DNA from 2 places in the Ruminococcus sp. AM42-11 genome. Region 1 is predicted to be linked to the other one. Evidence: riboswitches for the same ligand, from Rfam matches in the RefSeq annotation. Region 1 holds a riboswitch; the other holds the start of a gene.
The links. Region 1 has a riboswitch for thiamine pyrophosphate ahead of thiD (bifunctional hydroxymethylpyrimidine kinase/phosphomethylpyrimidine kinase). Riboswitches for the same ligand answer to the same signal wherever they lie in the genome.
Positions count from the first base shown of each region.

Region 2: another riboswitch for thiamine pyrophosphate. It lies ahead of DW904_RS19975 (thiamine-binding protein); the one in region 1 lies ahead of thiD (bifunctional hydroxymethylpyrimidine kinase/phosphomethylpyrimidine kinase).

Region 1 is NZ_QUIO01000058.1:1,832-5,957, reverse strand. It holds gene cytX (putative hydroxymethylpyrimidine transporter CytX) at 1-1,145, opposite strand, end outside; gene thiD (bifunctional hydroxymethylpyrimidine kinase/phosphomethylpyrimidine kinase) at 1,147-1,989, opposite strand; TPP riboswitch at 2,192-2,297, opposite strand; partial or broken gene DW904_RS20640 (alpha-glucosidase) at 2,369-4,035, opposite strand.
Region 2 is NZ_QUIO01000051.1:11,087-15,212, forward strand. It holds gene DW904_RS19965 (AAA family ATPase) at 1-1,459, shown strand, start outside; gene DW904_RS19970 (NUDIX domain-containing protein) at 1,552-2,058, shown strand; TPP riboswitch at 2,263-2,369, shown strand; gene DW904_RS19975 (thiamine-binding protein) at 2,515-2,811, shown strand; gene DW904_RS19980 (ABC transporter permease) at 2,780-3,562, shown strand; partial or broken gene DW904_RS24680 (ABC transporter substrate-binding protein) at 3,603-3,737, shown strand; gene DW904_RS19985 (ABC transporter substrate-binding protein) at 3,788-4,126, shown strand, end outside.

The DNA of each region.
Region 1 (4,126 bases):
ATCATACAAATGAGAATGGTAACCACCATATCCGGCAGTGTATTTCCCACAGGAATATCAATTCTCATTAAAATTCGGTACAGCACGAATCCGATCACCCAGATTACCGCATTTGTTATGTCAACCGATTCGCTCAGACTGTCAGCACGTTTCAGCAGGAAGAAGTCTGCAATCTGAATGGCGATCATCGGTGCAAATACAGAACCGATGAGGTACAGGAAATCGGTAATGTTGTCCATTGGATATACAATTGCAGCAATTGTTCCGATGATGGTTACGGCAATTGCGGCATATTTTCCATTAATTTTGGAAAATACAGATTCAGATGAAATTCCGGCGGAGTAAGCATCCAGGAATGTAGTGGTAACAGTGGAAAATACAATGATCAGAAGACCTGCAATTCCCAGTCCGGCTTTCACCATAATCTGAGCAATGTCGGATTCACCGGTATAAATCGCTGCACCCATACCGATTACATACATCCAGCAGCTTACAAGACCGTAAACAATAGAGCTTACAGCAGTTGCTTTCACTGGCTCCTTCGCCTCACGGGTATAATCACTGATCAGCGGCAGCCAGGACAGTGGCATTGCAACAGAAAGCTCAACCGCAGCACCAAAGGACATGGCTTCCTCGCCAATGGCAAGTGCAGTCCCGCCATCAAAGAAGATGAGCTTGCAGAGTACCAGTGTGAGGATAAAAAGTGCTGCCATAGCGATGGTGTTGATTTTTCCAAGGTTTGTGATGCCGATAAAAATCCACAGTACGATCAGTGCACCGATTACCAGACACCATACCCAGCTTCCGGTATGTAACACACCGTTTGCGGCCAGAGCTCCGTCGTAGATCATAATGGCAGTCCAGCCAACCAGCTGAAGTACGTTCAGGAAGGAGAAGAAAATCCCGCCTTTTTCCCCAAAGCTCATTTTTACGGTTTCCATTGCACTGCGGCGTGTTTTTCCGCCGATCACTCCGGCGAGGAAAAGCATGGTACAGCCAATAATATGTCCGATGATAATGGCAAGAAGACCTTTTCCAAAGCCAAGTGAGGCAAAATAGGTTCCGGTGAGGATTTCCGCCAGGGAAACACCAGCGCCAAACCAGATCAGGCCGTTTTCAAAAATGGAAGTACGTTTTTCAGTCATGTTATTTTGCCTCCTTATCAGCGGCTTCTGCCGTAATCTCGTCATGTGACAGTGTGAATTCATTTTTTATTGCAAATCCGTGATCCATAGGACCACTGCCTTTTCCAAGATCCAGCATAGCAGCAAGTGCTCCGGAAATATATTTCTTTGCCCTCTCCACGGAAGTATCCAGGTCAAATCCCTTTGCCAGATTAGAAGCAATGGCACTGGATAACGTACATCCTGTTCCGTGAGTGTTAGGATTGTTGATCCGCTTTCCCTGGAACCATTTGTAATTGCCTTCGCGCCACAGAAGGTCATTGGCGTCATTCAGCTGATGACCACCCTTGCAAAGCACTGCACAGCTGTATTTCTCCCCGATGGCAGCAGCGGCTTTGATCATATCCTCGGCAGTTTCTATTTTCATTCCGGACAGAACCTCTGCCTCCGGAATATTCGGTGTCAGGACTGTGGCCATTGGAAGAAGCTGACTTTTAAGAGCTTCAATGGCTTCATCATTGATCAGCTTGGCTCCGCTTGTAGCGACCATAACCGGGTCTACTACAATGTTCTTTGCTTTATACTGGCGAAGTTTTTTCGCAATGGTTTCAATCAATGCGCTGGAAGATACCATTCCAATCTTCACTGCATCCGGATAAATATCTGTAAAAATATTATCCAGCTGGTCGGCCAGAAATTCTGGCGTTGCTTCCATAATACCTGTTACACCGGTAGTATTCTGTGCGGTAAGTGCGGTAATCGCACTCATGGCATATACTCCATTGCTGATCATTGTCTTGATATCAGCCTGGATACCGGCGCCTCCGCTGGAGTCACTTCCAGCGATTGTTAATGCTGTTCTCATAATTTTCTTCCTTTCTCTTGGCCTTGTTTGAAGCAGTTTCCACGAGTTATGAGTTATAACGTGAAAAAATCTTTTTACAAACCGGCACTGTTGTTATGTATGCATTAATTTTATATAGCGTCCGAAAGTGGTGCCCCCAGCCGAACGCTGCATTGCTGCCATATGAAAAAAGAGACACCCCAATGAGGTGTCTCCGAAAAAAATCAAACCCATGATGACTTCCTACGGCGGCATTATCCGCATCAGGTAAAAGGGTCGAAATTCACAATTTCCTCTCAGCCTGTGTACAAGCTCCCCTGTTCTTTTGTTATTATAGTAATAATGGGAAAAAATGTCAATAAGGTGTTGGAATACAATAAATACCAAGCGTGAAAATCGTTTACGCTAACTCCACAACCAGCACCTGATATCCATGCAGCTTAACTGAATTTCCATCCAGAACCATATCCGGGTAGTTATTGATCAGCACCTTTTTGCATTCTGATGGAAGTGTAATTTCCTGCTCATCCCACTGATAATTGCCAACCACAAGCAAAGTTTTATCTCCTTTACGGTAGTATGCCATTAAATTATGCCGGTCTTCCATAAATGGCTCCAGAGCACCATACACAACGGTTTCTTTATATTCCGGATCCTTGCGAAGAGCGATCAGTTTCTTATAGAAATTAAGTACGGAATTTGGATCAATCGTCTCTTTTTCCACATTAATTGCGGTATAATTGGAATTTACCCGAAGCCACGGTGTACCAGCTGTAAATCCAGCATTTTCCTCACCAGTCCACTGCATGGGGGTACGGGCATTGTCACGGCTGCGGCGGGCAACAGCTTTCAAAGCTGCTTCCGGGGTAAGTCCGGCGTCAAGTGCAACTTTATATTCATCCAGAGTTGAAATATCATCTACCTCGTCAATTGATTTGAACGGGATATTTTCCATGCCAAGCTCCTGTCCCTGATAAATAAAGGGAAGTCCACGAAGCATGAAATTCAATGCTGCCAGCATTTTTTTGCTTGTGTCACAGCAATCACCTTCTGGAATATAGTGACTGACACCGCGAGGCTCGTCATGATTCTCGATAATATTGGAAACGAATCCGAAATCCCCCATTTTGGCCTGTGTCTCAAAACAGCAGCGCTGTAGTCGTCAGGTGTGATTTCTTTGCAATCGTACCAGCCTTTTTCAGAACCTCCGAAAATGGTTTCGTTAAAGTCGAACATAGAAGAAAAATAACCATTGTTTCCAATAAAATCCGGGAGCTCTTCGTCTTTTGCGTTGAAAACCTCACCTACGGAAAAAGCATCGTGAGGCTTGAAGGTGCGGTCACGCATTTCTCCAAGAAATTCTCCGATTCCGGAAGCTTCCTCCAGCATTTTATTAATGCTGCAGAGTCCGTCCTCACGATCAGGCTCATAATCATGCATAGGAAGAGCTTTTTTGATATTAATGATAGCATCAATGCGGAAACCGCCAAGACCCTTGTCCAGCCACCAGTTAATATTTTTATATACTTCCTCACGGAGCTCTGGATTTTCCCAGTTCAGGTCAGGCTGCTTTTTATGAAAAACATGAAGGTACTGTTTGTTGGTGCCAGGCAGATCCTCCCATACCGAACCTCCGAAATAGGAGCGCCAGTTAGTAGGAAGCTTACCATCTTCTTTGTCTCTTAAATAGAAGAAACGGCCGTATTTTCCATCCGGATCTTTACAGGCTTTTTTAAACCATTCGTGCTCATCAGAGCAGTGGTTTACAACCAGATCCATGACAATATACATGTCCCGCTTCTTTGCTTCTGCGATAAGGCGGTCCATATCCTCCATAGTTCCGAATCGCGGGTCAATGTCGTAATAATCGGAAATATCGTATCCCTGGTCGGCAAGAGGGGAGCGATAGCAGGGGGAAAGCCAGACAATGTCAACCCCCAGCTCCTTTAAATAATCCAGTTTCTCAATAATTCCCGGCAGATCGCCGATTCCATCACCGTTTGTGTCATAAAAGCTTTTCGGATAAATCTGATAGGCTACTTTATCCTGCCACCATTTTTTTTCCATAATAAATGATTCCTCCTTGTATAATAAGCTGCAGAGCATATTTGACAATGCACAGCAGTTATGAAATATTTGAAAATGTTCACAAAAACAC
Region 2 (4,126 bases), on a different contig from region 1:
TTCTGCAAGCAAAGCGGAGGCAAAGTGTACTTACACAACATTTCACAGCAGCCATACGAAGCCTTCACCGGAGCAGCCGATCATGGTGCTTGACAATAAAGAGAGACAGTGGAAACATCATTCCTGCGGTGTGTTTACCAATCCGGTAAACCGTACTGCTTTTGATTTTAAGGAAGAAGACGGTAACCATACAGCAGATGTGGTGAAAATTGATTCCAGATTTACCAGTCTTTTGAAATGGCTGGGAGACAGCAGGATCAATGTACGTTTGTCTGGTACTAACAGGGAGGACGGATATGCGGTATACCGCATTCGCGAAACTGCTTTTGGCGGCGGCACAAAGCTTTCCGCAGAGGATGGCTTTCTGCAGTTTATGATCGAGAGACTTCTGGAGAGTAATGCACCTGCTGAGGCAGAAGAGGATGAGGAACAGGAGGAAAACGGTGATGAGATGAAACTTACCAGCATTCAGAGCATTACCGATTTTATGACCTGCGCAGGCAAAACACTGCCGGATAATATCAGACTCTGGACCAGAAGAAATCTGGCAGTGGCAAGATCCAGTGAAGTTTCCCAGGAAGAGCGCCATCATGCGCAGAGGGCTCTTTCTATTATGTTGAATATCCAGTGGAAGAACAATTATTTTGAAGCAATCGATCCTGTTGAGGCAAGGAGAATCCTGGATGAAGAGCTTTATGGAATGGAGCGTGTGAAACAACGTATTATCGAGACGATTATCCAGATCAACCGTACACATACCCTTCCGGCCTACGGACTTCTTCTGATCGGACCTGCCGGTACTGGCAAATCCCAGATAGCCTATGCAGTTGCAAGAATCCTGAAACTTCCGTGGACTACGCTGGACATGAGCTCAATTAACGACTCCAAGCAGCTTACCGGAAGCCCCCGTATTTACGCAAATGCAAAGCCCGGAATTATTATGGAGGCATTTTCCATGGCTGGTGCCTCTAATCTGGTATTTATTATTAACGAGCTTGATAAGGCAAATTCCGGCAAAGGAAATGGAAATCCGGCAGATGTACTTCTTACGCTTCTGGACAACCTTGGATTTACAGATAACTATATGGAGTGTATGATCCCAACTGGTGGTGTGTATCCAATTGCTACTGCAAATGACCGTGACCAGATCAGTGCACCGCTGATGTCCAGATTCGCAGTAATTGATATTCCGGATTATACAGCTGAGGAGAAGAAAGTAATCTTTTCCAGATTCTCTCTTCCGAAAGTTCTTAAGAGAATGCATATGGAAGAGAGTGAGTGCATTATCACAGAGGGGGCGCTGGAGGCAATCATCCAGCGTTATTCCAATACTTCAGGTATTCGTGATCTGGAGCAGGCAGCAGAGCACATTGCGGCAAATGCACTGTATCAGATCGAGGTCAACCATGTAGAGAAGGTAGAGTATACCAGAGAGATGGTGGAGGAACTTCTGAAATAGAAAAGATGAATTATTATATTCGATAACAATATTCGCAAAATAATCATAATATAAAAATATACAAGAGAAACATATAACAGGAGTGATAAAAATTGGAATTCTGGGACATCTATGATATTAACAAGAAACCTACAGGCCGCACCATGAAGCGAAACGACTGGTGCTTAAAAGACGGGGAATACCATCTCACCGTACTTGGAGTAGTGGCAAGACCAGATGGTACGTTTCTCATTACCAAACGTGTGCTGACAAAAGCCTGGGCACCAGGCTGGTGGGAAGTTTCCGGCGGTGCAGCACAGGCAGGGGAATCTTCTTATGATGCTGTACTCCGCGAAGTGAAAGAGGAGACAGGCCTTGATGTAAGCGGTGCGCAGGGCGGCTATCTTTTTACTTACAAAAGAGAGAATCCAGGGGAGGGAGACAACTATTTCGTAGATGTTTACCGCTTTGTGATGGATGTGAAAGAAGAAGATCTACACCTTCAGGAAGAAGAGACAGACGGCCACATGTTTGCCACTCTGAATCAGATCAAGGAATTTGCAGCCCAGGGAAAATTCCTGCACTATGACAGTATTCAGGCTGCCTTTGAGAATCTGTAGATTTATTATATATTCTGCAGGAAATAACTGTGATATGCAGGGAGATTTTTTTTACGAATTCTGATGAAATGGGAATATTAATTAGAGCGTGCTGGTCAGACTGCGAGCAGTACAATTCTGTTAAGGGTATGTAAAATATAATTGAGATAAAAATAGTTTCTTGTAATTTGAAGAAAGGTGTATTATAATAAGCAACGAAATCTGAATAAAGACCAGGGGAGTTTCAATTGAGAAGCTGAGAGTAAGGTAGTCCTTAGACCCTTTTAACCTGTTGGATCATGCCAGTGTAGGAAGTGTTTAACGATGTAATTAGGAGCATTTGTCTGGATGGCAGGTGCTCTTTTTTCATACTGACTGACAGAGCCTGTTCAGTTCCGTCACAGTTTCAAGAATGGTTCTTATTCGATTTTTAACGCAAAGTCCTGTTTATGGGACGGAAAATAGGAGGAAAAGAAAATGAACGCAAGTGTAGCAATTCAGGTACTGCCAAATGTACAGGATGAAGAGGAAGTTATCCGCATTGTAGACGAGGTGATCGCCTACATCAGATCCACTGGTCTGAACTATTATGTAGGACCATTTGAGACCACCATTGAAGGTGATTACGACCAGCTGATGGATATTGTAAAAGAGTGTCAGCATGTAGCTGAGCGCGCAGGCTGCAAGGCTATGAGCGTATATGTTAAAATTGCATATAAACCAGAAGGGGATGTACTTACCATTGAAAAGAAAGTTACCAAACATCACCAGTAAGATACCTCCAATTGCAGCCATGGCCGTGATTCTGCTTGGCTGGGAAGTGGTAAGCATTTCGGGAATTGTTCCATCCTACATGCTTCCATCTCCGGTAGCAGTGCTGACAGCCCTGTTTGGCGATCTGCCAACCATACTTTTCCATGCGAAATTCACTTTGCTGGAATCCTTTTACGGACTTCTCATTGGAATCGCGCTGGCATTTGTGTTTGCAACTATGATGGATCGGTTCCGTGTAATGGATCAGGCATTTTATCCGATCATGATCATTACGCAGACCATACCGACCATTGCCATTGCGCCAATTCTGGTGCTTTGGATGGGATTTGGAATGGCACCGAAGATCACTCTGGTTGTGATCACCACTTTTTTCCCAATTACAATCGGACTGCTGGATGGATATAAAAGTGTGGATCCGGATGCCATTCGTCTGATGAAGGCCATGGGAGCCAGCCGGGCACAGATTTTCCGCCATGTGAAATTTCCAGGTGCTTTGCCCCAGTTTTTTTCCGGGCTGAAAATATCTGCTTCCTATGCAGTTGTAGGAGCAGTTGTTTCTGAGTGGCTGGGTGGATTTAACGGACTTGGTGTTTATATGACCCGTGTAAAAAAAGCATATTCTTTTGATAAAATGTTTGCAGTCATTATCTTCATTGTGATCATCAGCCTTTTACTTCTTCTGGCAGTAAATATTGTCAGCCGGATCACAATGCCATGGCTGCAGGTAGAAAAGGAGAAAAATCATGAATAAGAATCTGAAAAAAGTAATCGCACCAGTTGCAGCGGCAGCTATGGTGTTTGCAGTTCCTACAGGTGTATACGCAGAAGATGGTGCGCAGGAGAAAATCACATTCTGCCTGGACTGGACACCGAATACCAACCACACCGGACTTTATGTAGCACAGGCAAAAGGCTACTACGAAGAAGCTGGTCTTGATGTGGAAATCGTTCAGCCACCGGAAAATGGTGCAGCCTTATGTGCGCAGCAGGTCAGGCTCAGTTTGCGATCGAGGCCCAGGATACCATGGCTGCTTCCCTTGCACTTGACGAGCCTCTTGGAATCACAGCAGTTGCAGGAATCATTCAGCACAACACCTCCGGAATCCTTTCCCGAAAAGGTGACGGAATTGATAAACCAGCCGGACTTACCGGAAAAACCTATTCCACATGGGATTCCCCAATCGAGCTTGCTATGCTGGAAAATGTTGTAAACGGCGACGGCGGAGATTTCAGTCAGGTTACCCTGATCCCTAATGATATTACAGATGAGCCAGCAGCACTTGCTGCCAATCAGACGGATGCCATCTGGGTATTC